Regions from separate parts of the Methylobacillus methanolivorans genome, predicted to be linked through region 1. Evidence: predicted binding sites of a transcription regulator. Region 1 holds the regulator's gene; each other region holds the start of a gene.
The links. The regulator sigma-54, encoded in region 1, starts transcription at its own class of promoters, with help from an activator protein. The targets are predictions, from matches to a motif close to TGGCACNNTTCCTGCT.
Positions count from the first base shown of each region.

Region 1 (7,817 bases):
CAAGACATTGGCTACAAAAGCTGGCATGCGGTGCCTGGTCTTGTGAGTACGGTACGGCATCACCGAGGTGGGAAATTTCGTGCGCAAACAGTGCTTGCTGGCCAAAAAGCAGCAAGAAAGGGAGGAGTGCAATGAGCAGCCATTTACGCAACATGGTTGCGATTCTAGCAGCTTATGATGAAATGTTGAAATGACAAGGACTAGGCATTGCCTAGTCCTTGAGAGTAATACTTTGAAGTCGCGGATGCACCGCGCGTCAGGGCTTAGCCCTTGAAGTTTGCAGCGACGAAGTCCCAGTTGATGATGTTCCAGAACTCTTCAGCATATTTTGGGCGTGCGTTGCGGTAATCAACGTAATAGGCGTGTTCCCATACATCAATCGTCAACAATGGTGTTTGGCCCTTGGTCAGGGGAGTTTCGGCGTTGCTGGTACTTTCCAGACTGAGGCTACCGTCTGCATTCTTGACCAGCCATGCCCAGCCAGCGCCAAATGTGGTGATGGCTTTTTGCGTGAATTGCTTCTTGAATTCTTCAAAAGAACCAAATGCCTTGTTGATGGCCTCTGCCAGCTCGCCAGTGGGCTCACCACCGCCGTTGGGCTTGAAGCCGTTCCAGTAGAAAGTGTGGTTCCAGACCTGGGCTGCGTTGTTGAAAATGCCGCCGGAGGATTTCTTGACAATCTCTTCCAGGCTAGCATTCTCGAACTCTGTACCCTGAATCAGGTTGTTGAGGTTGGTCACATAAGTCTGGTGATGCTTGCCATAGTGATATTCAATCGTCTCAGCAGAAATGACGGGCTCCAGGGCATCCTTGGCGTAAGGAAGCGGAGGAAGTTGATGTGCCATGCTTATTCCTTTTTGTGTTGGGTTGATAAAGGTTAAGAAGCATTTTGCCATAAGAAAAAAAATGCTGAGGTAGCGCGAATCATTCTCGAAATCAGTCATGATCAGGGTGTGGCTGATCATGAGAAACTTCGTTTTGCTAGCTTATTGTGGCAGGGAGAAAGGAGTGGGATCAGTCCAGGGTTTTTCACCACACACCAAGGCTGCTACTAGGCTGGCACTACCTGGTCCCATCGTGAGTCCGTAGCGAAAATGCCCGGTATTGAGGTAAAGGTTTTCTACTGCAGGATGCGGGCCGATGACAGGCAGGTTTTCAGGGGTGCCGGGGCGTAATCCGCTCCAGTGCTTGATGATGGGCTGGTGTTGTAGTTCGGGCAACAGGGCTTCTGCCTTGGCACGTATTTCATCGCGTACGCTATCAGTGGTGGATGCATCAAAGCCGACGTCTTCCAGGGTGCTACCAGCCAGCAGATAGCCATCCTGGCGCGGCACTAAATAGAAATCTTCACGGAAGACCACAGTGCTGGGGTTGTGCTCAGGTTTGTACAACAGGATTTGCCCACGCATGGGCTTGATTTGCAGTTTGCTTGCTACTTCTTTTAGTAGCTCAAAGCTCCATGCGCCAGAAGTCACGATGAAATGGTCGGCTTCCAGCCATTCGCCGGTTGTGGTCTGCCATGATTTCAGACGAGTAGTGTCTTGGGGTAGTGGCTTGAGCTCAGTGTGTTCAAGCAACCTGACATGATGGTTTTCTAGCCATGTGCGTAAGGCGTGCATGAGGCAGGGTGGGCGAACCTGGTTGATTTCGGGTAGCCACAGAGCGTGGTCGCCACTTGGTGATGTGATGCCGAAGGCTGCGACGCTAGCTTCTTCGACCTTGACTTGGTAACGCTTACACCAAGCCAGTGCGGCCTCATGGTCAAATGGGGGCAATAACAGAAAGCCAGAATTCAGCATCTGCGGATCGATGCCGGTTTCCTTGAGCAGGCGCGAGCAAATATCGGCATAGCGTGAAGCGCCGTAATGCGTGAGCGTATTGACATGATCTGAATACATCCACGGCAATAGCGGAAACATGATGCCTGTGCCGGCCCAGGAAGATTCTCCTGATGTTTGGCTGGCAATCTTGTTGCGCTCGACAATGGTAACTTTACAGCCTCTGGCAACCAACTCCATCGCGGTTAAGCAACCAACAATGCCTCCGCCTGCAATCAGTACGTGCTGGCTCATGCGTAGTATTTCCGGGAGTTGGGATAAGGGCGGCGGTCAAGCTTAAATAAATTAATCACGCAAAAATTATGCCGACTTTGCCGGCATATCCTTTATTCAGGGAACATTCCCTTTTATACTTGGCACATATGGGAATTTCCAAGTTAAAGACAAGCAATAGCGCAACTGCACCACTGCAACTGGCGCGCGAGGTATTGTCCATCGAGGCGCGAGAGGTCCAGGCATTGGCCGAGCGCCTGGATGAGAGCTTCGTCAACGCAGTCGAGCTTATTTTACAATGCCGGGGCCGAGTTGTCGTGACCGGCATCGGCAAGTCCGGTCATATCGGTAACAAGATCGCCGCGACGCTTGCGAGCACTGGTACCCCCGCTTTTTTTATGCATCCTGCCGAGGCCAGCCATGGTGACTTGGGCATGATCACGCAGGATGACGTGGTGATTGCCTTGTCCAACTCGGGCGAGGCGGATGAGTTGCTGGCGCTACTGCCGCCCTTGAAACGTATTGGCACGCCTATTATCAGTATTTCAGGGAATCGTCATTCGACCCTATCCAAGGCAGCCGCTGTTTTCCTTGATGCTCACGTGACCCAAGAGGCGTGCCCGCTAGGCTTGGCACCTACGGCCAGTACCACAGCTGCGCTGGCCTTGGGTGATGCCTTGGCGGTGACCTTGCTTGATCAACGCGGATTCTCTCGCGAGGATTTTGCGCTGGCGCACCCTGGTGGCTCCATTGGTCGACGCTTGTTGCTGCATGTGCAAGACGTGATGCGTAGTGGCGATGATGTGCCTGGAATACCTCGCGCCAGCAGTCTCAAAGATGGCTTGCTGGAAATGTCGCGCAAGGGCTTGGGCATGACGGCCGTGCTCAATGAGGCAGGTAAGCCTGTCGGGATTTTCACGGATGGTGATTTGCGCCGTGCTTTTGAGGCCGGGATTGATATTCACGGCACTAGCATGGGTGATGTGATGCATGCTGACCCGCAGACGATTGCGCCCGAACAATTGGCAGTCGATGCCGTGGCATTAATGGAGCAATATTCAATTAGCAGCCTGCTGGTCGTTGATCAGCAAGGTAACCTGGTCGGCGCACTCAATATGCACGACCTCTTGATGGCAAAGGTGGTATAGAACGTGGTTTCAGTAGAAGAGCGCGCAAAGCGCATCAAGGTAGCAGTGTTCGATGTGGATGGTATTTTGACCAATGGTGGCTTAATGCTGGGTGATGATGGCCTGGAATACAAAGTGTTCCATTCACAGGATGGCCTGGGCATGAAGATGCTCAAGAACACTGGCATCCGCATGGCGTACATCACAGGGCGCAAGTCCAATGTCGTGGTCAAGCGTGCCGAGAACACTGGCGTCAGCATTATCTACCAGGGCATTGATGACAAGCTTGAGGCGTTCAACGACTTGCTGGAAAAGCAGGGGGTTTCTGCCGAGGAATGCCTGTTCATGGGCGATGACGTCATCGATATCCCGCCCATGCGACGTGCTGGCCTGGCGATCACCGTGCCGCATGCCATGCCGCTGGTGAAGGAATATGCCCACTACACGACCGAGCGCCAGGCAGGGTTTGGTGCGGTGCGTGAGGTCTGTGAGATGCTGATGAAGGCGCAAGGCACGTTTGATGCCCAAATGGCGCCTTATTTGAAATAATCAAGCGATATGCAAGGACGTACCAACACCATCCTGTTTCCACTAGCCGTGCTGGGCCTGTTGGCCTTGATCACGCTGTGGATTGACCGCACGGTGCAGCCGCCGGAGCCGCGCGTGGATGGCAGTACACGTCATGACCCGGATTACATCCTCAATAATTTTGTCACCACCAAGACCGATGCGACGGGAGCGATTAGCCATATCCTCAAGGCATCTGAAATGCGGCATTACCCAGATGATGACAGTACCGAGCTGACCAATCCACATTTTACCCAGTTTGGCGTTGGCAAGCCGACGACGACGATTGAGGGCAAGCGAGGCCATGTGTCCAGCAAGGGCGATGTGGTCGAGTTCCGCGATGATGTGCGCGTGGTCAGGCCCGCCTTTGCTGACCGTCCAGAGATGACGTTGACAACGCAATACCTGCGCGTGGAGCCGGATAAGGAAATCGCATCTACTGACCAGCCAGTGGTCATTACCCAGGGGCCAAAGAGCGTCGTGCACGCGGTGGGGATGTATTACGACAAGAAGAATCAAACCATCCAGCTCAATAAGCGAGTGCGTAGCCATTATGAGCGCCCTGCGGCCAAGCCGCAGGCAAGTAAGCCCAAGGCTGCCAGTAAGCCTAGGCAGGTTGCCGCCAAGCCAGCGGCCAGCAAGTCCAGCAAATCTACCCCAGCCGGGAATAGTAAAAATGCCAAGCAGCCAACTAAAACCAAATAGAACGATATTCTTCAGCGGAGACCCTATGCGCAACTTGCGTTGTTCCTTATTGCCTGCCCTATTGATCGGCATGTTGTCAGCGACTGCCTATGCCGAAAAGGCAGACCGGGATAAGCCGATCGAGTTGGAGGCTGATTCGGTACAGGTGAATGATGCAAAGAAGACCAGTACCTATACCGGCAATGTGATCCTGACCCAGGGTACATTGGTGATCCGTGGCGACAAGCTGGTTGTGCGTGAAGATAAGGAAGGCTTTCAACACAGCACCTCTTATGGCAACCCAACCACTTTCAAGCAGAAGCGTGACGGCAAGAACGAATACATGGAAGGCAGTGGTCAGCGGATAGAGTATGATGGACGCATGGACAAGGTGCAGTTATTCACTAAGGCATGGGTCAAGCGCGGCGAGGATATCGTGCACGGCGACTACATCATGTATGACGCCAATGCTGAATATGCCGAGGTGATCAGCGGTGGCTCCCAGGCGGCGACACCTGCAACGCCTACAGGACGTGTGCGCGCCATTATTCAGCCCAAGAAGAAGCCAGCCACAGAGACTCCCTGAAACTGATGATAAGCGCAGTGGTCTGGTGATAAAGGGGCCAGGGTACTGTGTTTGATTAGAGATGGCATCGATAGATATTGCATAAATGAGTGAATTAATCGTAGAAGGTTTGCGCAAGAAATATAAGTCCCGCACGGTGGTGCAGGATATTTCGCTGCAACTCAATAGTGGTGAAGTGGTGGGCTTGCTGGGGCCAAACGGCGCGGGTAAAACCACCAGTTTCTACATGATGGTGGGCTTGGTCCCTCTGGATGGCGGACGCATTTTGCTCGACGGCAAGGATTTGAGCCGCATGCCTATCCATCAGCGTGCACGCATGGGATTGGCCTATCTTCCTCAGGAACCGTCAATCTTCCGCAAGATGACGGTGACGGAAAATATCCAGGCGATCCTTGAGTTGCAGGACATGACGGCTGAGCAGCAAAAGGAGCAGCTTGAATCTCTGCTGCAAGAGCTCCATATCACCCATATACGCAACAGCATGGCGGTGAGCCTGTCCGGCGGCGAGCGTCGCCGCGTGGAAATTGCCCGATGCTTGGCCACCAACCCCAGCTTTATCTTGCTGGATGAGCCTTTTGCCGGGATTGACCCAATTGCGGTGTTGGATATTCAGAAGATCGTACGTTTTCTGACTGAGCGTAACATCGGCGTGTTGATCACTGACCATAATGTGCGTGAAACATTGGGTATCTGTGATCGGGCTTACATCGTGAATGAAGGCCGTGTCTTTGCATCAGGCAAACCCGGCGAGATCATCCATAACGAAAGTGTCAGAGAAGTTTACTTGGGCAAGGATTTCCGCCTGTAGTCAAAGCAGAATTAGAGAGATGAAACAAAGTCTACAGCTAAAATTTTCCCAGAACCTGGCATTGACGCCGCAGTTGCAGCAGTCGATCAAGCTGTTGCAACTGTCTTCGCAGGAGCTTAACCAGGAGTTGGAGTCGCTGTTGCAGGCCAACCCATTACTGGAGCGTGTTGATGGCCCTGATGGTGCGGCTGAAATGTCGGAAAGTTATAGCCCCACACCGGATGTCGCGGTAGCTACGCCAGCTAGCGATACACCTGCGCCTGCGAGCGAAGATGTGCCACGTGTTGATGAATTTGGTGGTGGCGATGATTATTTTGAATCTTTCCAGGGCAGCAACCGCTGGGAAGAGGGCGGTTCCAACAATGATGATGACAATGACTTCAGCTTCCAGGAGGCAGTCAATCTCACCCTGCGCGAGCACCTGTTAAGTCAGATCAAGCTACTGCCGTTGTCTGAGCGTGACCAAACGCTGGCAATGGTGCTGGTGGATGCCATCAATGATGATGGTTACCTTGAGCAATCCCTGGAAGAGCTGGCAGAACTGATGCCGGAAGAGCTGGAAATAGACCAGCTGGAGCTGGAAACAGCGCTCAAGCATATCCAGAACCTTGATCCGCCCGGTATCGGTGCACGTAACTTGGCAGAGTGCCTTGCGCTGCAACTGCGTGCGCTGCCAGAAGATACGCCTTATGTTGATCTGGCCATCAAGGTTGCCGAGCAACATTTGCCCTTGCTCGCGAGCCGCGACTACACACGCTTGCGTAAGCTGTTGCATTGCGATGACGATGTGCTGAAAACCGTGCAGCAACTGGTGACCCAGCTTAATCCTCGTCCAGGCGGAGAGTTCAGCCATATCACCTCGGATCATTACATCCAGCATGAGATCGTGGTGAAGAAGATCAAGGGCATCTGGATTGCCAGCCTCAATGATGAGGTCGTGCCTAAGTTGCGTATCAATCAGCTGTATGCCGGTATCCTGAAACGCAACCGCGATAGTTCGAGTCAATATCTCATGAGCCAGATGCAAGAGGCAAAGTGGATGATCAAGAACATCCAGCAGCGCTTCTCCACCATCTTGCGCGTGTCGCAGGCGATTGTAGATAGGCAACGCAACTTTTTCGAGCACGGTGAAGTAGCGATGCGCCCATTGGTGCTGCGCGAGATTGCCGACGAACTTGGTTTGCATGAGTCCACTGTTTCACGCGTGACAACGCGCAAGTACATGCTCACACCACGTGGTGTCTACGAATTGAAGTATTTCTTCGGCAGCCATGTGGCGACAGAATCGGGCGGGGCGTGCTCTGCCACGGCGATTCGTGCGTTGATCAAGCAGATGGTGAGCGAGGAAAACCCGAAAAAACCACTGTCTGATAACCAGATTACCGACATCCTTGGCAAACAAGGCATAGTTGTTGCAAGAAGAACCATAGCGAAATACCGCGAGTCTCTACAGATACCCGCGGCCAACCAGCGCAAGTCGCTTTGATTTGCGCGTTTTTCAAGTAAGGAGAGCGTTATGAATTTGCATCTGACCGGACATCATCTCGACGTTACACCAGCTCTGCGCGAATATGTGCAGTCCAAGCTGGCCCGACTCAGCAATCACTTTGATCATGTGATCGACCTCAAGGTGACGCTGAGCGTGGAGAAGCTGGTGCAGAAGGCGGAAGCCACCTTGCATGTGCCGGGCAACGACCTGCACGCTGAATGCGGGGCAGAAAGCATGTATAGCGCGATTGACTCGTTGGCTGACAAGCTGGATCGCCAGGTAGTGAAGCACAAGGAAAAAGTCAGCAACCATAATCAGGCATCTGGAGGCCTCAAGCACCAGCAGGCAGTTGAATAACTCCCATTGAAATGCTGCAAAAGAGTGCCAGATCAATGATTCATGCATGGATTTGGTACTCTGGCAGCCAGTTTCCTCCCTTGTTTTCCTCCAAGGTATTAAGCACACATGGCTGAAATCAGTGTTACCCAGCTCTACAAGGATACGC
Region 1 covers NZ_BAAILT010000003.1:118,368-126,184, reverse strand. The annotation lists gene LG202_RS09485 (hypothetical protein) at 1-154, opposite strand, end outside; gene sodB (superoxide dismutase [Fe]) at 264-845, opposite strand; gene LG202_RS09475 (NAD(P)/FAD-dependent oxidoreductase) at 987-2,072, opposite strand; gene LG202_RS09470 (KpsF/GutQ family sugar-phosphate isomerase) at 2,201-3,199, shown strand; gene LG202_RS09465 (KdsC family phosphatase) at 3,203-3,727, shown strand; gene lptC (LPS export ABC transporter periplasmic protein LptC) at 3,737-4,450, shown strand; gene lptA (lipopolysaccharide transport periplasmic protein LptA) at 4,476-5,015, shown strand; gene lptB (LPS export ABC transporter ATP-binding protein) at 5,101-5,823, shown strand; gene LG202_RS09445 (RNA polymerase factor sigma-54) at 5,843-7,309, shown strand; gene hpf (ribosome hibernation-promoting factor, HPF/YfiA family) at 7,340-7,669, shown strand; gene hprK (HPr(Ser) kinase/phosphatase) at 7,778-7,817, shown strand, end outside.

Region 2 (7,817 bases), on a different contig from region 1:
GCTGCGTGAGCTGATCTCTAATGCGAGCGATGCCGCAGATAAGCTACGCTTCGAGGCATTAGCCAATAACAGCCTTTATGAGAGCGATAGCGAGCTCAAGATTCGTGTGAGCTTCGACAAGGATGCACGCACTGTCACTATTTCCGATAACGGCATTGGCATGAGCCGTGAAGAAGTTATTCGCAATATCGGTACCATCGCCAAGTCTGGCACCAAGGAATTCTTCCAGTCTCTCACTGGCGACCAAGCCAAGGATGCTAATCTGATTGGTCAATTTGGTGTGGGGTTTTATTCTGCCTTCATTCTAGCCAACAAAGTGACATTGATTACTCGCCGCGCGGGTAGCAGCGAAGCCGTGCGTTGGGAATCTACCGGGGAAGGTGATTACACATTGGAAGCTGCGGATAAGGCTAGCCGCGGTACTGATATCGTCCTGCATCTGCGCGAAGGGGAAGATGAGTTCCTTAATGACTGGAAACTCAAGTCCATCATCCGCAAGTATTCTGACCATATCACCCTGCCCATCATCATGAAGAAGTCTGAGTGGAAAGATGGCGAGCAGGTGCCTACCGATGAAGACGAGACCGTGAACAGGGCCTCTGCTTTGTGGGCCCGCAGCAAGAGCGATATTTCCGAGGAGGAATACCAAGAGTTCTACAAGCATGTCTCACACGATTTCGAGAATCCTCTGACTTGGGCGCACAACCGCGTGGAAGGCAAGCAGGAGTATATTTCCCTGCTGTATGTTCCATCCAAGGCACCGTTCGACCTCTATGACCGCGAGCGCCAGCATGGCATCAAGCTGTACGTGAAGCGTGTCTTCATTATGGATGATGCTGAGCAACTCATGCCGCAATACCTGCGCTTTGTGCGTGGCGTGATTGATAGTGCTGACTTGCCATTGAATGTCTCGCGTGAAATCCTGCAACACTCCAAAGACATCGATGCGATCAAGACCGGTTCCGTCAAGCGTGTATTGGGCCTGCTTGAAGATATTGCAGAAAACAAGCCCGAAGAGTACGCCAAGTTCTGGAACGAATTTGGCCGTGTGCTGAAGGAAGGCCCGGGTGAAGATTTTGCCAACAAGGAGCGCATTGCCGGCCTGTTGCGTTTTGCCAGCACACACGCGGATACCGACGAACAGCTAGTGTCTTTCAAGGATTACATTAGCCGGATGAAGGAAGGCCAGGAGGCTATCTATTACATTACTGCCGACACGTTCGCTGCCGCCCAGCATAGCCCGCACCTGGAAATTTTCCGCAAGAAGGGTATTGAGGTGTTGCTGCTGTCTGACCGGGTTGATGAATGGTTGTTGGGTAGTTTGACCGAGTTCGAGGGCAAGAAGCTGCAATCTGTAGCTAAGGGCGATTTGGATCTAGGCAAGCTGGAAGACGAAGCCGAGAAGGAACAGCAAAAGAAGACTGAGGATGAATATAAGTCCTTGGTTGAACGTATCCAGGTTACGTTGGGCGAGAGCGTGAAGGAAGTGCGTGTGACGCATCGCCTGACCGACTCCCCGGCTTGCTTGGTGGCGGGCGAGCATGATCTTTCCGGCAACTTGGAGCGCTTGCTCAAGGCCGCAGGGCAGAAAACGCCAGGTAACAAGCCTGTACTTGAGATCAATCCTGATCACAGCATCGTGCAGCGCTTGAAGGCTGTGAGTGATGATGCGAAGTTTGCCGATTGGGCCCATCTGTTGTTTGATCAGGCCTTGCTCGCAGAGGGTGGCCAACTGGAAGACCCAGCTGCTTTCGTACGCAGGGTCAACGCCATGCTGGCCTAGGTTGTAGCTAAAAAGCGGAGCAGATTGAAAACCGTCATTGATGCTTGGTCAGTGACGGTTTTTTATTGTATAATCCGCGGCTTCGCGTAGAAAGCGTTTGCTATGCGCGGAGTTTGTAATGTGCAGGTATGCCATACCCATGCGGTGTGGTGATAGCGTCAAGCTATCCATTCTGAATAAAGTCGGGATGCAGGAAGCTATTTGTCAGGTCAGCCTGATCAATCCAATTATTAAGGAGTTTTAAAGAATGTCTAGATTCACCGGCCCACGTCTTAAAGTAATGCGCGCACTTGGTATTGATCTGCCTGGCTTGTCCCGCAAGACCATTGAGGCACGTCCAACCCCTCCAGGTCAACACGGTGCCAAGAACACCCGTCGCAAGAAGTCCGACTTCGGTGTCAAGCTGCAAGAAAAGCAAAAGCTGCGTTTCAACTACGGCCTGTCCGAAAAGCAACTGCGTCGCCTGGTGGTTGATGCACGTAAGGGCAAGTCCCCTACTGGCGAAACACTGCTGCAATTGCTGGAGCGTCGTCTGGACAATGTCGTGTTCCGCGCTGGTTTTGCTCCAACAATCGCCGCTGCACGCCAACTGGTTTCCCACCGTCACGTATTGCTGAATGGCAAGTCAGTGAACATTCCATCTATCCGCCTGCGCGTGGGTGATGAGGTTTCCCTGAAGGCCAGCAGCACCAAGCTGCCTATCGTCGTAGAAACATTGGCTAACCCACCATTGATTCGCCCAGAGTGGATCACATGGGCTGAGCAACCTCAGCAAGCCAAGGTTGCTCACTTGCCAGCAGCGGAAGATGTTCCATTCCCTGTGGACGTTCAACAGGTTGTTGAATACTACGCAAACCGTCTGTAATTCTTTTGACGGAATCGAAAAGGCCGCTATTAGCGGCCTTTTTTATTTTCTGCGACAATTTGCCACAATGCAGATGCGGGAAATAATAAGAATCGCGCTCAATTAGCTGCTAGAATGCGTATTATTCTTGACTATGCACATGAGAATAGTTATCATTTTTCGCTCTTGCAAGGGTAGCCTTGCATCATTGACTGCAACCCAGACATAGAGCGGGATAGAAATGAAGACAGTGAACAATTGTAGGCGTGTAGTGCTTGCTGGTAGTGACGGGTGCAGGGTGGTGTACTGTGAGGAATGTCATGTTGCAGAAGTTGAAGTTGGAGCCTTGAGTTTGCGCTTGGAGGATCATGCGTTTAACTCGCTTGCTGAGATGATCCAGGAAGCGGCCACCCGATTAGCAATATTGAGTGCCAAGAAATCCCATAGTCAATTTACGACCCACATCAAAAATGTCCATTGAGCTTTCACTAGCACGCCTTTCAAGAGAGCAATATGTTGAGGGGCAATTGAGTCAAAAACTAATTCGTAGTTTGATTCCCAAACGGGTTTTCCGCGAAAAAGATCAACAAGATTTTTCTGCCAAGGCGCTGGTTGCGACTGTAGTCCTCCATGCAGCTGTATTTGCAGGTCTGATTGCTGTATCTACCAGGGAACCTCATCAGGAAGATGCAGCGCCACCTATCATGGTGAGCTTGGTTAAAAGCCCGGAACCTGTGCCTGAGGTGGCAATTACCGAACCTGAGCCGCAGCCAAAGCCTAAACCACCTGAGCCAAAACCTAAACCCAAGCCTAAGCCCAAAGTCGTGGATAAGCCGGTACCGATTGAGGCGCCTAAGCCTGTTGAGGAGGTGAAGGAGGTGAAGCAGGAGGTTTCCGAGCCTCAGCCTCAGGACATGAAACAAGCGCCTTCGCAAGCTCCTGTTCAAGATAAGCCGGTAGTGGCTGAGAAGATAGAGCCGGTCAAGCCGCCTGAGCCCAAGGATCAGCCGATTCCTGAAATTGCGATTAGTGGTGTTTCCTATCTGCATCAAGAGATGCCGGTATACCCTGCGATGTCCAGAAGGCTTGGTGAGCAAGGTGTGGTGATGTTGCGCATCCTGATTTCAGAGTCTGGTGTGCCCGAATCCATACAGATCGAATCTAGCAGTGGTTCGGAGCGTCTGGATAAGGCAGCGCTTGAAGCCACCAAGAAATCCAGGTTCAACCCGTATAAGCGTAACAACAAGCCGATGAAGGTGTCCGTGATTGCTCCGGTCAGGTTCTCCATCTCGGATTAGCAAATTTAACCAGGTTAGTCATACTTTTACACATATAGGATTAATGCAATATGGAAAATGCATACGAATTTAGCAGCTTGGACTTCATTCTGGACGGTGGGCCAGTGTCCATCCTGGTTGCAGTTGTGCTGGTCTTCATGTCGGTGGCAAGCTGGTATCTCATGGTGACCAAGTTTTATCAGGCCTTGACCATACGCAGTGCCAACCGTGAATACAGCAACCATTTCTGGCAAGCACCTTCAATCGAATCTGCCTTGCGCCACAACAGCGGTGAAACCATTGTCTCGCGCGTGGCTAACCAGGCAATAGATGCGGCCGAGCACCACCAGGCGCATGTAGCACACAATGTGGAAGAGGCTTGCAACAAGGATGAGTTTATCGCTCGTGCCATGCGCCGCCAGATTTCCACCGAAAGTGAACGCATGGATTATGGCTTGACCATGCTGGCATCGGTAGGTAGCGTGGCACCATTTGTCGGCTTGTTCGGTACGGTGTGGGGTATTTACCACGCTTTGGCCAGCATCAGCCAAAGTGGCCAAGCAACCCTGGACAAGGTGGCAGGCCCTGTGGGTGAAGCATTGATCATGACAGCGCTGGGTTTGGCTGTGGCGATTCCTGCGGTATTGGCCTATAACGCGCTAGTACGTCGCAACCGCCTGATTCTTGGTGAGGTGGAAGGCTTTGCCAATGACTTACATATCCTGCTGACCACTGGTGCTCCTCTGAACCCTAGTAGCAAGACGACTGCTGGTGCAGCTGCTGTGCGCACCGGTGCCAAGCTGAAAGAGGTGACAGCATGATGGCTGGTGGTGGCATTGGTGGTGGGGAAGGCAATAGTCGCCCCATGTCCGAGATCAACACCACGCCGCTTGTAGACGTGATGTTGGTATTACTGGTGATTTTTATCATTACCGCGCCTTTGTTGACGCATGCCGTCAAGATCGATTTGCCGCAAGCAACCAGCCAACCATCGCCGGAAAAGCCGGATATTATTGATGTAGCGATTGATCCAGCAGGCACAATGTATTGGAATGACCAAACCGTAACGCTGGAAGAGCTGAATGCAAAACTGCATGAAGTAGCGAATAAAGAGCCTCAGCCAGAGTTGCATATTCGTGCCGACAAGGAAACTCGTTACCAGGTGTTGGCAGAAGTCATGGCCTATGCCCAAAATGCTGGCGTGCAAAAACTGGGTTTCGTCAGCGACCCTACACCCAAATAAGCAATCTTGCATTGATCACACACAAGGCCGGGAAACCGGCCTTTCGCGTTTCTGCTGTTCCCATTGGTTTTTGTTCCTGCAATGTTTTTACGTTTGCTGTTCAACTTTTTGTTGCTCATGTAGTCTTGTAAAAGAGTTCACCTGTGGTGATCGTGGCAGATTGGAGTCTGCCCGACCTATTGTTCCCGCAATGGCCTGATTTTTGCTCGCTTTTAAACAGTGACATCAAGCTTCGCATGAATTTCATGTTGGCCATTCATTATGTGCTGCTGCACTCAAGCCAACGGGTGGCATTTTGTAAACTCACACGGAAAGACGCCAATGACTGCTGCAAAAGAATCCAAGAAGCCCAAAGCCTCCACGCCTGTGATTACTACCGAGAAAACCCCCATCGCCCAGGCGTTGCAGAATCACCTGATTTTTTCTGCATTCAAGACCAGTGAAGCCTCCACGCCACGTGATTGGTATGTGGCAACGGGATACACCGTACGCGACCATGTGGTCGAGCGCTGGGTGAAAACTGCCGAGGCATACAATGCCCAGGACCCGAAGCGGGTGTATTACCTTTCGCTGGAGTTCTTGCTGGGGCGCATGATGCAGAACGCTGCACTGAATCTGGGCATTGAGGGCGAAGTGCAGGAAGGCTTGAAGGCCTTGGGTCACAAGCTGGAAGATGTTGTGGAGCTGGAGAATGATGCTGCGCTAGGCAATGGCGGCCTGGGACGATTGGCGGCGTGTTTCTTGGATTCCATGGCGAGCATGGATATTCCCGGGACAGGTTACGGCATTCGTTATGAATATGGCATGTTCCGCCAGTCGATTAGCCAGGGGCAGCAGGTGGAAAACCCCGATAATTGGTTGCGATACGGCAATCTCTGGGAGTTCCAGCGCCCTGAAAGCCAGTATCCGGTAAGGTTTTATGGAAAGGTGGTGGAGTTCCCGACTGCCAAGGGCACGGAATACCATTGGGTCGATGCCGAAAGCGTGCTGGCGATTGCCTATGACATGCCAGTACCTGGCTACGACACGGAAACCGTGAATACCTTGCGTTTGTGGTCTGCCAAGGCGGCGCGTGAGTTTGACCTTGCACATTTTAATGACGGTAACTACGAGAAGGCCGTCGAGGAGCGCAATGCCTACGAGAATATCTCGAAAGTGCTATATCCCAACGACACTTCTGTGCTGGGCAAGGAGTTGCGCCTCAAGCAACAGTATTTCTTCGTCTCGGCTTCGGTGCAGGATATCTTGCGCCGCTTCCTTTCCAAGCATGATGATTGGAGCGTATTGCCGGACAAGGTGGCGATCCAGCTCAATGATACACATCCCGCCATTGCTGTTGCTGAGCTGATGTACCAATTGGTGGATGTGCATCACCTCAGTTGGGAAAAAGCCTGGAAAATCAGCGAAAAAGTATTTGCCTATACCAACCATACTCTCATGCCGGAGGCGCTGGAAACCTGGCCGGTGGAGATGTTTGGCAAGCTGCTGCCGCGCCACCTTGGCATTATCTATCGTATCAACCACGAGTTCCTGCAGATGGTGAACCACAAGTTCCCGGGCGAGACAGATTTATTGACGCGAGTTTCCATTATTGACGAGGAGCATGGTCGCAGGGTGCGCATGGCGCATCTCGCCGTGGTTGGCAGTCATACTGTTAACGGGGTGGCAGCATTGCATAGCGAATTGCTGCGATCTACGCTGTTTGCTGATTTCAACCGCATCTTCCCTGGTCGATTCATTAATATCACCAATGGTATTACCCCGCGGCGTTGGCTCAATCAATGCAACCCGGGCTTGACTCACTTGCTGGAAAGCGTAATTGGCAAGGATTTTCATCATGGTTTGGATAAGCTGCGCGCATTGGAGCCATTGGCAGAGGATGCCGATTTTCGCAAGGCATTTCGTGCGGTCAAGCATGCCAACAAACAGCGGCTTGCCAAGCGTATTGAGCATGTAACCGGGGTGAAACTCAATCCGAAGGCCTTGTTTGACATACAAATCAAGCGCATTCATGAATACAAACGCCAGCTTCTCAACGTTCTGCATATTATTACCTTGTATAACCGCATTCGTAGCGGGCAGGCCAAGGATGTCACGCCGCGAGCTGTAATTTTTGGCGGCAAGGCGGCACCTGGCTACTGGCTTGCCAAGCTGATCATCCGCTTGATCAACGATGTTGCTTCTATCGTCAATGAGGACCCAGCCGTAGGCGATAAGCTTAAGGTGGTGTTCTACCCCAATTACGAAGTATCGGCTGCTGAGCTATTGTTCCCTGGCAGTGATTTGTCAGAGCAGATTTCCACTGCTGGGACCGAGGCTTCAGGTACCGGTAACATGAAGATGGCGCTGAATGGTGCCTTAACAATTGGCACGCTGGATGGCGCTAATGTGGAAATACGCGAAGAGGTGGGTGAAGAGAATATCTTTATTTTTGGCCTGACGACGGAGCAGGTGGCCGAGGTCAAGGCTAACAATTACAATCCTTGGGATTATTACCATGGCAACCCCGAGCTGAAGCAGGCAGTGGATATGATCACCAATGGCTTCTTCTCCGTTGATGAGCCGGATCGTTATCAAGCAATCGGCGATACCTTGCTTGGCAAAGGCGACCAATATCTTTTGTTGGCAGATTATGCCAGCTACATCGAAACCCAGGATGCGGTTGGCCAG
Region 2 covers NZ_BAAILT010000002.1:177,376-185,192, forward strand. The annotation lists gene htpG (molecular chaperone HtpG) at 1-1,783, shown strand, start outside; gene rpsD (30S ribosomal protein S4) at 2,031-2,648, shown strand; gene LG202_RS02195 (energy transducer TonB) at 3,155-3,925, shown strand; gene LG202_RS02200 (MotA/TolQ/ExbB proton channel family protein) at 3,976-4,725, shown strand; gene LG202_RS02205 (ExbD/TolR family protein) at 4,722-5,147, shown strand; gene LG202_RS02210 (glycogen/starch/alpha-glucan phosphorylase) at 5,469-7,817, shown strand, end outside.
Region 2: LG202_RS02210 (glycogen/starch/alpha-glucan phosphorylase) is a predicted target of sigma-54. The motif match lies at 5,339-5,354, and genes of this name have one in related genera.

Region 3 (7,817 bases), on a different contig from region 1:
CCATGATTTCCACCAGCGTTTCCGGCAAGGTAATGGCAATGTGGATGCCGATCATGGTGTTCTTTGCCATGGGTTTCGAGCACTCCATCGTCAACATGTTCCTTTTCCCTTCTGCCCTCATCATGGGAGGTAATTTCTCCATCATGGATTACCTGATCTGGAACGAATTACCTGTAGTTCTCGGCAACCTGGTCGGTGGCTTGGCCTTCACTGGGCTGACCTTGTACTCCACCCACATCAAGACAGCACCCAAGCGCAGCATGCGTTAATTGTTCACGGGGCGATGACTAGACATCGACGTCGTCGCCCCGGCACAGCAATATGGACAACACACTCAGTATTTCCATCGGCCAGCACTCTGACCGGGGACACAAGGATATCAACCAGGATTTTCATGGTGCATGTGTACCGCAAGGCCACCAATTGACCACTAAAGGCATTGTGGTTGCGCTGGCTGACGGCATCAGCAGCAGCACTGTCAGCCAAGTAGCCAGCGAATCTGTCATCAGGAACCTGTTGAGTGACTATTACTGCACCTCCGATGCCTGGAGCGTCAAGCACGCCGTACATTGCGTCCTGAATGCGATCAACTCCTGGCTATATGCACAGACCCGGCGTAGCCAGTATCGTTATGACCGGGACAAGGGCTACGTCTGCACCATCAGCGCCCTGGTCATCAAATCCAACCAGGCACATCTTTTTCATGCTGGCGATACCCGCATCTACAGATTGAGCGGCCAATCCCTGGAACAGCTCACCGAGGATCACAGGGTCGTCATCAATGCAGAGCAAAACTATCTCAGTCGCGCACTAGGCACAGGCCCGCAGATCGAGATCGACTACCTATCCATGCCCATCGAGACAGGAGACATCTTCCTGCTGGCTTCAGATGGCGTATATGAATATACAGATGCAACATTGATTGCCACCGCCATCACCGACCACCCGTATGACCTTGATGCCGCTGCACGGCGAATTGTGGAACAAGCCCTGGAGCGTGGCAGCCAGGACAATCTGACAGTGCAAATTGTCAGGATAGATCATCTTGACCAACGCCAGTCCAACCCGCTATTACCCCACTCAAGCCTGCCTGCCCCGCCATTGCTGGAAGCACGGACGGATTTCGACGGCTATCATATCGTCAGGGAGCTGCATCACAGCCATCGTAGCCACCTTTATCTCGCGATTGATCGTGATTCAGGCCGGCAAGTAGCGCTGAAGACGCCATCCACCGACCTAAGTGCAAATCCAGCGCAGCTCAACCGTTTTACTCTCGAAGAATGGGTGGCACGGCGCATCAACAATGCACATGTGCTAAAACCGTGCAAACGCGAACGCAAGCCACATTATCTCTATGTCGCGATGGAGTTCATCGAGGGCATCACTCTGGCGCAGTGGATGCGGGACAATCCCAAACCGGACCTGGAAACGGTACGCGGCATTGTCGAGCAAATTGCCAAGGGCTTGCAGGCCTTTCATCGTGCCGAGATGCTGCACCAAGACTTGCGCCCGGAAAATATCATGATAGACCACCATGGCGTCGTCAAAATCATCGACTTCGGCAGCGTCTGGGTCGCAGGCCTGGAAGAGTGCCATCTCGCGGAAAACTCTCCCATTCCTGGCGCTATTCAATACATGGCACCTGAATATTTCCTCGGCGATGCCGGGTCGCCGTTATCAGACCAATTCTCACTCGGTGTCATCGCCTACCAGATGCTCACGGGCAAGTTACCGTATGGCACCCAGGTCGCCAAACTCAAGTCTCGTGGACAACTGCAAAGACTATCCTACCTATCGGCCATCCATATTCACGACAGCGTACCATCCTGGGTGGATGATGCACTGGCCAAAGCCGTACATCCAGAACCAGAAAAACGCTATCAAGCCTTGTCAGAATTCATCCACGACCTGAGGCACCCCAACCAGGGCTTCCTCCATCGCCACCGGGGCGGATTACTGGAAAAGAATCCTCTCCTGTTCTGGAAAATCACAAGCCTGTTATTATTCATGCTTGTCATCAGCCTGTTGTACATCATCCAACTCTCCTGAGTTACATGCACTAGCACAAAGGCTTCATCAACTACTACTCCGCATTGTCATTGTTCCAAGCGCTTTATCCATTACCCTTGATCAGCCAGATCACAATGACACTGCGCATGATTTTTGCTACTGAATGAATACCATGAGAGACATTTCCCCAGACCAAACTATTATCCTGGCCAAGATGCGGCATATCGATGAGCTTGAGCGGCTCTCGATATGCACCGGCTTTGTCGAAACGATTGGCCTGATCATCCACCAGATTCAGACCGAGCGCGGTGCAAGCTGCCTTTACCTAGCCTCAGCAGGCCAGCGCTTCGGCAAGGAGCGCAGTGAAATCATTGAGCAAAACCAGAGCCTGGAACTGCAATTCCGAGAAGCATTGCAGCGCCACCTGAGCCATAACAACCAGGTTGATGCCAAACAGCTCACCCTGATTTCATGGATATTGCTAGGGTTTGATCAACTGAAATCATTGCGTCACCAGGTGACGTTGCACAAGATTTCATTTCCCGACTGCATACAGTCGTTCAACCGCTTTATCGGTAGCCTGATCTCGCTGATTTTTGACATTACCGACAATGCCGTGAATAGCCAGATTTCCACCTACCTGCTGGCGCTTTACAACCTCGTACAGGGCAAGGAATTTGCCGGGCAAGAACGCGCCGTGGGCTCCTACATGTTTGGCTCTGGCCATATCCAGCAAGAGCACCAGCACAAGCTACTGGAGCTGATCGCCTTGCAGGAAAGGCACTTCGAGCTGTTCAGCCAGTTTGGTGGCAATCCGTTGCAAAAAGCATGGACAGCCTCGAAGGATACCAGCACCCACCACCTACATCAGCAATACCGTGACAAGCTTACCCACGCTAAGGATGGCCAAGCCGTGCAAGCGCATGATGGCGATGCCTGGTTCGAGCTTTGCAGCCAACGTCTCAGCGATATCTGGCATATGCAGTGCCAATTGATCAATGGCATGCATGACATGCTGGAAACCCTGGTCAGCAATGCGAAAAGTGACTTGGCAAAAACGCGTCAATATCTGGAAAAGATGCGCCGCCACCCAGCCACACTGGATAGCGCTTTCTATAACCTCTCCATCCCGGTGGAAAACGCCTACACTTTTCTCGCGCATGACAACCAGCATCCCTACCCCATGGAATCCATCGTCTCCTTACTGCAGCAGCAGTCACAGCAGATTGCCGAAATTGAAAACGAACTGTCTGAAACCAAAAAGGCGCTGGCAGAGAGAAAACAGATTGAACGAGCCAAAGGCGTGCTCATGAGCACGCTAGGCATCAGCGAAGTGGAGGCTTATAAAGTCATGCGCAGTACCGCCATGGAGCAAAACCGCAAGATTATTGATGTAGCAGACAACATCCTAGCCAAGCAAAAAACACCTTGATCAGGGCACTAAAGATGGTGCACCCGCACTTGGGTGGTGCGAAGCATGTTGATGGCCCACTCCTTGAAAGATTCAAATTTACCAATAAAATAATTTAACAATCAACAACTTAAAAACAACCCCATCCCTGGCACGGCATTTGCTAATGCCTAAATGAACAGTGGTGGCCAATGGCGGTTGCCAGCGTTTGATGATGGCAACCTCAAGAGCCACACGGTAATTTGATGGCAAGCCACAAGGCTTGAAAAACCCAGGACAAAGGCGTCCCGATTACAGACAACAGATCGTCTGCAATCGGGACGCCTTTTTTGTTTTTACGCTTTTCATTTTCGATTGATTCAAGGAGCCGCCAGGATGAGCAATTCCAATAAAATGAGTACTGCCAAACCAGATCCATCATTACCTGAATCCACTCCCCATGGCGACGGTATCAACAACAGCAGGCGCCAATTCTTTCACAAGGCGATGGCCAGCACTTTAGGCGCTGCCGCCATGATGAACATGGTGCCCTCTGCTCTTCATAAGCAAGCCTGGGCAGCAGGTTCGGATGCTCCCGAACTCACCGAAGTGAAAATCGGTTTTATACCCTTGACTGACTGTGCCCCGGTGGTTGTGGCTGCGCAAATGGGCTTCGACAAGAAATATGGCATCAAGATCACGCCTTCCAAGGAGGCCTCCTGGGCCGCTATCCGCGACAAGGTAGCCAATGGCGAGCTACATGCCGCGCATATGCTGTATGGCATGGTCTATGGGGTACAGATGGGCATAGGTGGTCAGCAGAAGGATATGTCCGTCCTGATGACACTGAACAACAATGGTCAAGGCATCACGCTGGCCAACCAGCTCAAGGAAAAAGGCGTCACCAGCGGCCAAACGCTCAAGCGCCTGCTCGACAATGAAAACCGCGATTTCACCTTTGCCCAGACTTTCCCTACTGGCACCCATGCCATGTGGCTTTACTACTGGCTGGCCACCTATGGCATCAACCCATTCAAGGATGTAAAAACCATCGTCGTGCCTCCGCCGCAAATGGTGGCGAATATGCGTATCGGCAACATGGATGGCTACTGCGTGGGCGAGCCGTGGAACGCGCGGGCGATTTACGACAAGATCGGCTTTACCGCAGCCACCTCGCAGGATATCTGGGCAGACCACCCGGAAAAGGTGCTGGGCACCACCGCAGACTTTGTCGCCAAGCACCCGAACACTGCGCTGGCGCTGACCAAGGCCATCCTGGAAGCCTGCCGCTATATCGACGCCACCGCCAACCGCCCTGCCGTTGCCAAGCTGATTTCAGGCAAATCCTATGTCAACGCCCCGGAAGAAGTGATCGAAGGCCGCTTCCTTGGGCATTACGACAACGGTATCGGCAAAAAATGGGAAGACCCGAACTACATGAAGTTTTTCAATGACGGTAAGGTGACTTTCCCCTATCTATCCGACGGCATGTGGTTCCTCACGCAGCACAAGCGCTGGGGTCTGCTGAAATCTGATCCTGACTATCTGGCTGTCGCCAAAAAGGTCAACCGTATTGATATCTATACCGAAGCCGCGAAGTCATTAGGCATCACCGTGCCTAGCGACCCAATGCGCAGCAGCAAGCTGATTGATGGCGTAGTTTGGGATGGCAGAGATCCCAAGGCCTATGCCAATAGCTTCAAGATCAAGGCCTGATGATACGTGGCGGTGCAGGCCCCACCGGGCCGGCACCGCACCCCAAGACATGGTGATACGAGGCAAACATTATGAGCGCAGTCAGTATCCGCAAGGAAGATATCAAGACCATCATGAAAAATGATCAAACCATTACAACGCCAAGCAGCCAGCTTCCCCAGGCAAGGCCTGCAGCAGTCGCACGCCCTGGCGTGTTCGCGCAGAAGTCACGCGCGTTTTTCCAGTGGCTATTGCCGCCAATATTTGGCCTTGGGCTGCTGATCGTCGTTTGGGCGCTGATTTCCTATCAATCGCCTAACCTGCCTGGACCAGTATCTACCTGGCACGCCGCCACTGAGCTGTTCAGCGACCCGTTCTATGTCAACGACATCAACGACCAGGGCATAGGCTGGAATATCCTGGCCTCGCTGGAACGCGTGGCCCTGGGCTTTGGCCTGGCAGCACTGATTGGTATACCGCTGGGCTTCATCATCGGGCGCTTCCAGTTCATGTCGCGCATGGCGGCCCCGGTAATCGGCATTTTGCGCCCAGTGTCACCACTGGCCTGGCTGCCGATCGGCCTGCTGGTGTTCAAGGCCGCAAACCCGGCGGCGATATGGGTGATCTTCATCTCCGCCATCTGGCCCATGATCATCAATACCGCGGTCGGCGTCAGCAAGGTGCCGCAGGATTACATGAATGTTGCCAAGGTGCTCAACCTCTCAGAGTGGAAAATCGTCACCAAGATCCTCTTTCCTTTCGTTCTGCCTTACATGATGACAGGCGTGCGCCTGTCCATCGGCGTGGCCTGGCTGGTGATCGTCGCAGCGGAAATGCTCACCGGCGGCGTCGGTATCGGCTTCTGGGTATGGGATGAGTGGAACAACCTCAACGTCGAGCACATCATCATCGCGATTTTCGTGGTGGGCATTGTCGGCCTGCTGCTGGAAGTGGCCCTGACCTCGCTTGCCAAACGCTTCAGCTACGAATAGGAAAGAACCAGACCATGGACAAGATCATTCAGGAAAGATACGTGCAACTCGAAAACGTTGATATGACCTTTCACACAAAGAAGGGGACGTTCGAGGCACTCAAAAATGTCAATTTCAGCATCCGCGAGGGCGAGTTCATCTCTATCATCGGCCACTCCGGCTGCGGTAAGTCTACCGTGCTCAACCTGATTGCAGGGCTGCTACACCCCAGCGCGGGCAATCTGTTCTGTGCCGGGCGTGAAGTCGCCGGCCCAGGCCCTGAGCGCGCCGTGGTGTTCCAAAACCATTCACTGCTGCCTTGGCTCACCTGCTTCGAGAATGTCTACCTGGCAGTAGAACGTGTATTCGGCGCAAAGGAAAGTAAAGACAAGCTACAACAACGCACGCGAGCCGCGATTGAATTGGTCGGACTCGCCCATGCTGCCGAGAAGCGCCCTAATGAAATCTCCGGTGGCATGAAGCAACGCGTCGGTATTGCACGCGCATTGGCAATGGAACCCAAGGTACTGCTGCTGGATGAACCATTTGGTGCGCTGGACGCCTTGACCCGTGCCCACTTGCAGGACGAGCTGATGGCGATCATGGCCAAATCTGGTTGTACTGCTGTCATGGTCACGCACGATGTGGACGAAGCGGTGCTGCTGTCAGACCGTATCGTCATGATGACTAACGGCCCGGCTGCCACCGTGGGCGAGATATTGGCCGTAGATCTGCAACGCCCGCGGAAACGCCTGGAACTGGCGGAAGACAGCCACTACAACCACCTGCGTAGCGAGGTGCTGAAGTTTCTGTATGAGCGCCATGCGAAAAAGGCCGCATAAGCAAACCCTGAGCAAAAAAATGGCCCGTCGGTCAGGACGGGCCGGTAATACCGTCACCCCTCATCTGAAAAAAGGAGCAACACATGCAAAGTAATGCGAGATTCGCCCTGCGTCAAGCCTGCTACGGCAGCCTGCTGGGCTTGGCGATTGCATCCATTCCCACGGTACAGGCGGAAGAAGCCTTGCCGGAATATACTTTCCTGGATGCGATCAAGACTGGCAAAAACCTCACCAGCTTCCGCTTACGTTATGAGAATGTAGAGCAAGACGGTAATGCACCGACTGGCCAACCGCTCAAGGATGCCAACGGCGTCACCCTGCGCAGCCTGATTGGCTGGCAGACCGCGCCGTATCACAACTTTAGCTTTGCCGGGCAGATCATCGATGTCAGCAAGTTCCAGGATGATTTCAACGACAGCACCAATGGCACACGTATCAACAGTGTCTCCAACCAACCCGACAAGCTGGATTACGCCAAGATCGTTGACCCGGACAATACAGATATCAACCAGCTCTATGTTGACTGGACTGGCATCAAGAACAACCGCGTGCGTCTGGGCCGCCAGCAGATCAATCTCGATAACGTACGCTTCATTGGTGATATCGCCTTCCGCCAGGTCATGCAGGTGTTTGATGGTGTCACACTGCTCAACAAGTCATTGCCAGATACGGAAATCTACCTTGGCCACATTGAGCGCGTGAAGCAGATCACCACCAAGGTACGCTCGGATGGTGCACTGGAAATCGCCAACGTCAAATACCGTATTTCACCGACAGAGTCATTGGTTGGCTATGGCTATTTCTCCAGCTTCGACGACCTCGGCTTTGGTCGTGCCTGGTTTGGCAATGCAGCCGGCACTGGCGGGATTGCCGCAGGCAAGAATGGCAACATCAACCAGGAAGCTGACC
Region 3 covers NZ_BAAILT010000001.1:219,952-227,768, forward strand. The annotation lists gene LG202_RS00980 (formate/nitrite transporter family protein) at 1-269, shown strand, start outside; gene LG202_RS00985 (protein kinase domain-containing protein) at 322-2,049, shown strand; gene LG202_RS00990 (nitrate regulatory protein) at 2,183-3,442, shown strand; gene LG202_RS00995 (CmpA/NrtA family ABC transporter substrate-binding protein) at 3,908-5,116, shown strand; gene ntrB (nitrate ABC transporter permease) at 5,188-6,087, shown strand; gene LG202_RS01005 (ABC transporter ATP-binding protein) at 6,102-6,908, shown strand; gene LG202_RS01010 (alginate export family protein) at 6,992-7,817, shown strand, end outside.
Region 3: LG202_RS00990 (nitrate regulatory protein) is a predicted target of sigma-54. The motif match lies at 2,153-2,168, and genes of this name have one in related genera.

Region 4 (7,817 bases), on a different contig from region 1:
ATATCTACGGCAGCCGTATAACTACGCTGATCAATCGGTAGACCCAGATGCAGATTAGCATCGACAGTATCCAACCCTTGGTCTTGCAGTGCATAGGCGTGGATCTTGTTGGCAAGGCCGATGCCGCGCCCTTCATGTCCCTTGAGATACAGCAGAACGCCTTGTCCTGCTTCGGCAATCATGCTTTGTGCCAGCACTAATTGCTCGCCGCAATCACAACGATTAGAAGAGAAAATATCGCCCGTCAGGCATTCTGAATGCACCCGCACCATGACGTTATCATTATTAAGCACATGGCCTGCCACCAATGCGACATGTTCTTGGCCGCTTTGTATATCGTGATAGACATGGATGATGAATTGACCGTACTTGGTAGGCAGGGTAGAGGAAGAAATTTTACTGATCGTGCTCATGTCGAGTAGTGCTATGGTTGAATGCTGCTGCAAAATGCAGATAGGCAGATTAAAGTAAATCAGCCCTTGATGCTACCGTTTTATTGGGTGCCGCCGTGCTGTGATGATGCAACGGCGGCTCATCGCTAATATCCAGGATTATTTCAGCGCAGAAATTGCGCCCATCTTGATCAGCCTTGCCCGCACGATATTGCGGCTGACTCCCAGCAAGCGTGCTGTTTGCACCTGATTATTGTGGCAATAGTGATAGGCTGTGCGGACGACAGTATCTTCTATATGTTCGTAAAGAGTTTCGTGTCCGGCTTCAAATAGCTGATGCAAGGCATGTTGCAGTGAGTCGCTACCACCATGGCCATCATGTTCATGGCGGCTGCGGTGGAATAATTGCATGGACGATAGTTGCAAGTCCTCGTTACGCAGCCGGTTGCCCTTGCAAATCAGCAGTGCATGGTGAATTGCATTTTCTAGTTCGCGGATATTGCCAGGCCATGCGTGTGCAAGCAATTTGCGTTTTGCATCCTCGTCGATTTCTACTTCGCCATAGCCGAGGCGGCGGCGGTATTCGCTCACAAAATATTGCGCCAAGGGCAGGATGTCGCCAGGACGGTCACGCAGGGTAGGAATTTCCAGATGTGCGACGCGCAGGCGGTAGAACAAGTCTTCGCGGAAATGCCCGGCTAATACAGCTTCCTCCAGTCGCACGTTGGTCGCAGCAACCAAGCGTACATCTATTGGTGTCGGCTTGCGTGCGCCTAAACGCACGACTTCGCGCTCCTGCAATACGCGCAGCAATTTGACCTGGATACTCAAGGGCAAGTCACCAATCTCATCAAGGAAAATGGTGCCGCCATTGGCAGCCTCGAACCAGCCTGTCTTGGCCGAGAATGCGCCGGTGAATGCGCCTTTTTCATGGCCAAATAGTTCACTTTCTACCAACGTCTCGGAGAAAGCACCGCAATTGACGGCGACGAAAGGCTTGCCCTTGCGATGGCTGAGATCGTGCACATGGCGGGCGATCAGTTCCTTGCCTGTGCCGGTTTCTCCAATGATCAGCACATTGGCATCGCTAGGTGCTATTTGCTGAATGCGTGCAAGAAGCGCTAGCGATTTCGGGTCTTCAAACACCTGGGCTGTGGCACGTATTGAGGTGCTGAGCGACTGGGAGTTGGGTAGGGTTAACAAATTCATGTCGTCCTCTTTCGAGTAAATGCTGTCAAATTCGCGATGGGTCAGTCCCATATAGTCGTTGTCCAGTAAGTTCATGAGTAGAATGTTGGCGTCGGGTACTGTTGTTTCAGTGCCCATTCGCCTAGCTCCTTGATTTTGTAATCGAGAGGGTCGTGCAATGTGTGGGTACGCAGGTTGCGCCAGTGCCGATCTAGCCTTAGGCCAGCATGGGTGGCGCGCGAGCCAGCCACCTCGAACATGCGGCTGGTAATGTCTAGCCCGATGCGTGTGGCAATAATCTTGGCTGAGGTGATGTCGATAGCGACTTCACCGCGTTCAGCCTCTGTCAATTGCTCTTGCTTACTCCATGCTTCGTCAAATTTGCGGGCAGCGATGTCGGTAAGCACACGTGCGCTTTGCAGGCTCGCCCAGAACTCGCCGTAATGCGCTAGGATGTAAGGATCGTCCGCTGGGTACTCTTGTCCAGAGCGGTGCCAAGGCCTTGCTTCATTGAGTGTGTAGTGGCGCGCATCGTTGAAGGCACCTTCCGCAATGCCAAGATAGATATTTGTCAGGATTAATTGGGCGAGCAATGGGCGCAGGCAAGAGAAGGGTGTGCTGAGCGGCCCAGGGTCAGCCAAAATATCGCTAGCCTCGACACGTACTTTCTCGAAATTGACGCTGCCGCTATCTGTCTGGCGTTGGCCGATGTTGTGCCAATCCTGCAATACACTGATCCCCGTCCTGCCTGTCGGCAGGGCGGCAACAACCAGCTCGCGTGTATCTTGGGCATAGGCAGAAACAATCAACATTTCTGAATCTAGCGCACCAGAGCAAAAACTTTTCTTACCGGAAAATTCATACCAGTGACCTACGTGCCGACTGATAGTGCGTTCGTCCAATGGATTAAGCGCATTACCCCAAAACCAGTTCAGGCGTGCGGTATGCTCAAACCAAGGCTGCCATTGGTCCGGGCGGGCGAATAGCCTGATGGTTGCCAGCATGAGGTGATGGAAGGCAAACACATGCGCAATAGAGCTATCTACCTGGGCAAACTCTCGAACGACTTGCATGACATCCTGCCAGTTGGCCCCCAGGCCACCTTCATGTTTCGGGATGGATAAAGCGAGTAGGCCACTATGGCGAATCAGGTCACGCTCGGCCTTCGGTGTGCCACCTGCTTCGTCACGTTCCACAGCGGTGAGGCGGAACTCGGCCACCAGCGCTTGCGTAATATCTCGAATAGATAGCGCTTGCGGCTCTTCGATGTTGCCCTGCAGTTTAATATTTGAAATAGCCAAAAGTTATATCCGTCAGTTAATTAATAAGGATGTAGCAGCTATCGTGCCAAAATTCAGTACAGGGGGCTGATTGATTTGCTGCTGCCTGGGAAGCAGCCTGCCAGGCCAATCTGGGCTTGGTCCCGAGGAAGAGCTGTTGCTATCTGTATTGTTAACTGTTGCTGAATAATCAGCACCGGCGCGTTATTCTTCAGAGGCAGTGTGCTGGCATATCAGCAATTGAGCAATTTCTTGCTGATTAAGCAGCAGTTCTTGAAAAGTGGTTTTTATAAGTGTTTAAAAAACATTTACTTAGCTGATGGCATGGAGCTTGCTGAAACTGGGTAGTTGGTTTTTTGATGTGTTTACTCAGACAAGGACAGCAAGATGGATATTTTCTGGTTTCTTCCTACTCATGGCGATAGCCGCTATTTGGGCACGAGCCATGGTGGTCGTGCCGTCAGCCACCATTACCTCAAACAGGTGGCCCAGGCGGCGGATGAGCTTGGTTTCAAGGGCGTTCTGATCCCGACTGGACGTTCGTGCGAGGACTCCTGGGTGGTAGCATCATCGCTGGTCAATTTCACCAAACGACTCAAATTCCTCGTTGCGATCCGGCCAGGCACAATTTCTCCGACAGTGTCTGCCCGTATGGCCGCAACATTGGATCGTATTGCGGATGGCCGCTTGCTGATTAATGTCGTGAGCGGAGGCGATCCGGATGAGCAGCATGGTGACGGCAGCTTTCTGAGCCACGAGGAGCGTTACGCTGAGGCTGATGAGTTCCTGAAGATTTGGCGTGGTGTTGCTGCTGGCGAGTCTGTTGATTTTGAAGGGAAGTATTACAAGGTCAAGAATGCCAAGAATATGTATCCGCCGGTGCAAAAGCCTTATCCACCATTATTTTTTGGCGGCTCCTCGCCTGAGGCTGTAGAGCTGGCAGCGGAACAGATTGACGTTTATCTCACCTGGGGTGAGCCGTTGCACGCAGTGAAGGAAAAAATAGAAATCGTCAAGGCAAAGGCTGCTGCACATGGGCGTACGCTCAAGTTCGGCATTCGCATGCATGTGATTGTGCGCGAAACGAGCGAGCAGGCCTGGCAGGCTGCGGATGAGTTGATTTCACATGTTACCGATGAGACCATTGCTGCGGCGCAGAAGGCATTCTCGCGCTTCGATTCAGAAGGCCAGCGTCGCATGTCCTCCCTGCATGGTGGGCGGCGCGATAAGCTTGTCGTGGCTCCCAACCTTTGGGCCGGGGTTGGCCTGGTTCGTGGTGGTGCTGGTACTGCACTGGTGGGTAGCCCGCAAGAGGTGGCAGATCGCATCCAGGAATATGCCGCACTGGGGATAGACTATTTCATCTTCTCGGGCTATCCACATCTAGAGGAAGCTTATCGCGTCGCTGAATTGTTATTCCCTTTACTACCTATCGACCAGCAGCGTGCGCTGGGTAGTATTAACCTTACTGGCCCATTCGGCGAGATGGTCGCGAACGATATCGTGCCCCCGCCAGCCGCAGGTAAGCTGACGGCAGTCAAATAGGAGCAAAGTCTTGAATCAAATTGAAGCATTACCCTTGGCAGAGATGAGGCCTGCTGAGCCTGTTGATCCCAAAACTGTAGCCCAGGCCTTGGCGAACGAATTTGCCAAGACAGCTGTCACCAGGGATCAATTAGGCGGCACGCCCAAAGCTGAACGTGACCAGATTCGTGCCAGTGGACTACTAGGGCTTATCATTCCTTCGGATTTGGGTGGCTTGGGCGCCAGCTGGACCGAGACCCTGGATATCGTACGCACCTTTGCTCGTGTGGATAGCTCGATCGCCCAAGTGTTTGCCTTCCAGCACCTCATGCTGGCAACAGTACGGCTTTTTGGTACCGAGGCGCAATGGCATCCCTGGTTCCGCCAGACTGCGAAAAACAACTGGTTCTGGGGCAATGCGCTCAACCCGCTGGATACCCGCACCAGTAGCGAGATTGTTGCCGGGCAGCGCGAGTTTCACGGCAAGAAGAGCTTTTGTTCTGGTGCTACCGATTCCGATATGCTGATCGCCTCCGCCATCGATGCCGAGAGCCAAAAGCTGCTGATTGCCGCTATCCCGACCACGCGCCAAGGCATCATTCTGCATCAGGATTGGGACAATATCGGCCAGCGCCAGACCGACAGCGGCAGTGCTGACTTTGAGCATGTGCGGGTGGACGAGGCTGAGTTGCTGACGCAGCCCGGCCCGCTCAGCACGCCTTTTGCCTGCCTGCGTCCGCTTATCGCCCAACTGATTTTTTCCAACATCTACCAGGGCATTGCTGAAGGGGCGCTGGCTGAGGCGCGGCAATATACCCTCAAGCAGTCGCGCGTCTGGTCTGCTTCCCTGGCGAGTGACATTGCGTCCGAGCCCTATACCTTGCTGCATTACGGTGAGTTCTGGGTACAGCTGGAAGGCGCAAGGCTGCTGACCAACCGTGCCGCCGAGCTGCTGGACCTGGCCTGGGGCCGGGCCGAAGCGCTCACGGCAGCAGAGCGGGGCGAGCTTGCGGTGGCCGTGACTGCGGCCAAGGTGGCCACCACCAAGGCCGGCCTGGACATCACCCAGCGCATGTTCGAGGTGACGGGCGCGCGCGCCACCACGGCTGCTTTGCGGCTGGACCGTTTCTGGCGCAACCTGCGGGTGTATACCTTGCATGACCCGGTAGATTTTAAGCTGCGTGAATTGGGCGATTGGGCCTTGAACCAGCAATATCCCAATCCTTCATTTTATTCTTGAAGATTAAGTTTTAGTGATTTGATTCTATAAGTAAAAAATCCCGGAAATCCGGGATTTTTTATTGCTGCAGCAGGCTAGGCACACTATGCTGGGGCAAGCCCGGCATGGTGATGGCGGTCCGGGTGTTATACCTGGGCCAGGGCCTGTTCCAGGTCGGCAATCAGGTCGTCGATATGCTCGATACCCACCGACAGGCGCACCATATCCACGCTCACACCGGCATTGGCGAGTTCTGCCTCGCTGAGCTGGCGATGGGTGGTGGTGGCAGGGTGGCAAGCCAGGCTCTTGGCATCGCCGATATTCACCAGTCGCGTGAATAGCTGCAAGGCATCGATGAAGCGCGTGCCGCCTTCGCGGCCATCCTGTACGCCGAAGGAGAGAATGCCGGATGCCTGCCCCTTGAGATAGCGTTGCACCAGGGCATGCTCGGGGTGGTCTGGCAGCCCGGCATACTTGACCCATTGCACCTTGGGATGCTGCTTCAGGTATTGCGCCACCTTGAGCGCATTCTCGCTATGGCGCTCTATACGTAGCGCGAGTGTCTCCAAGCCTTGCAGGAAGAGAAAGGTGTTGAAAGGGCTGATAGCGGCACCGGTATTGCGTAATGGCACGACGCGGGCACGGGCGATAAAGGCGGCGGCACCCAGGGCCTCAACATAATTGACACCGTGATAGCTGGGATCTGGCGTATTGAGGCTGGTGAAGCGCTCTTTGTGTTCGCCCCAGGGGAAGCGGCCGCTATCGATAATGGCACCGCCGATGGAATTGCCATGGCCGCCGATGTACTTGGTGAGCGAGTGCACGACGATGTCCACGCCATGATCGAACGGGCGGCACAATAGTGGCGTTGCCACGGTGTTGTCGACGATGACAGGCACGCCATGCGCATGGGCGATGCTGCTGATGGCTTCCAGGTCGACGATATTGCCCAGCGGGTTGCCTATGGTCTCGGCAAATACCAGCTTGGTGCGGCTGTCGATCAGCTTGGCCAGGCTGGCCGGGTCGCGATAATCGAAGAAGCGTACTTCTATGCCTTGCTTGGGTAGAGTGTGAGCGAAGAGGTTATATGTGCCACCGTAAAGCGTAGAGACGGAGACAATATTATCGCCTGCTTCGGCAATGGTCTGGATGGCATAGGTGATGGCAGCCATGCCAGAAGCCAGGGCCAATGCACCGATGCCGCCTTCAAGCTGGGCCAGGCGCTCTTCCAGCACTGCATTGGTGGGGTTCATGATGCGGGTGTAGATGTTGCCCTGAACCTTGAGATCGAATAGGTCAGCCCCATGCTGGGTGTTATCAAAAGCGTATGAGGAGGTTTGGTAAATCGGAACGGCAACAGCCTTGGTCGTCGGGTCTGGTTTGTATCCGGCATGAATGGCCAGAGTTTCTGCTTTCATGATGTCTCCTAGTTGATTGATTTTTATTGTGCTGGATATGATAAACGCTGGGCAGGCCAGCGTTTATATTGATTGCTTGTTTGCTTATAGCCAGGGATGTCTGGGTGGATTCACCTCGTTCAGGTAGTAATTGCCAATCGCATGGTATTTCCAACGCACAGGGTCATGTAGCGTGTGGGTGCGGGCATTACGCCAATGGCGATCAAGGTTGTATTCTTCCAGCGTGGAGCGCGTGCCAGACAATTCGAACAGCTTGTTGCTGGCCAACAAGGCAATCTCGGTGGTGAGTACCTTGGCTTCAGCCACAGCAATCGAGGCAGCCGCTACAGTTGCTTCTGTTGCCTGTGCATCCGCAAGCTGGATTTTATCGGCGGCACGATCAAGCAGGGCCTCAGCCGCATGCAGGCGTAATTTCAGATCGCCTACTTGCTGCAGTGTGTATGGGTCATCGCTGGCACGCTGGCTTTGCTTATCGTCAATCCACGGACGAGCGTGCTGGCGTACATATTCAATGGTCGCTTCAATAGATGCCTGGGCAATGCCAGCATCCACCGCAGCCTGAATGAATTGCGAAGTAGGGCCTCCAACTGTCGGGCGTGCAAACGCCTGGTAAATCGGGACGACATGTTCCTTCGGCACTTTGACCTGATTGATGACGACAGTGCCGCTGGCCGTTGTACGTTGTCCAAAGCTGGACCAATCATTGATCACTTCCAGGCCTGGGGTGCCATGCTCTGCCAATGCCAGATGAGGCAAGCCAGCCACGTCAACGGTGACAATAGGGATCCAATGGGCA
Region 4 covers NZ_BAAILT010000002.1:609,396-617,212, forward strand. The annotation lists gene ribA (GTP cyclohydrolase II) at 1-413, opposite strand, end outside; gene LG202_RS04080 (sigma-54 interaction domain-containing protein) at 552-1,601, opposite strand; gene LG202_RS04085 (acyl-CoA dehydrogenase family protein) at 1,673-2,881, opposite strand; gene ssuD (FMNH2-dependent alkanesulfonate monooxygenase) at 3,248-4,405, shown strand; gene LG202_RS04095 (acyl-CoA dehydrogenase family protein) at 4,449-5,624, shown strand; gene LG202_RS04100 (bifunctional O-acetylhomoserine aminocarboxypropyltransferase/cysteine synthase) at 5,750-7,021, opposite strand; gene LG202_RS04105 (SfnB family sulfur acquisition oxidoreductase) at 7,106-7,817, opposite strand, start outside.
Region 4: ssuD (FMNH2-dependent alkanesulfonate monooxygenase) is a predicted target of sigma-54. The motif match lies at 3,181-3,196, and genes of this name have one in related genera.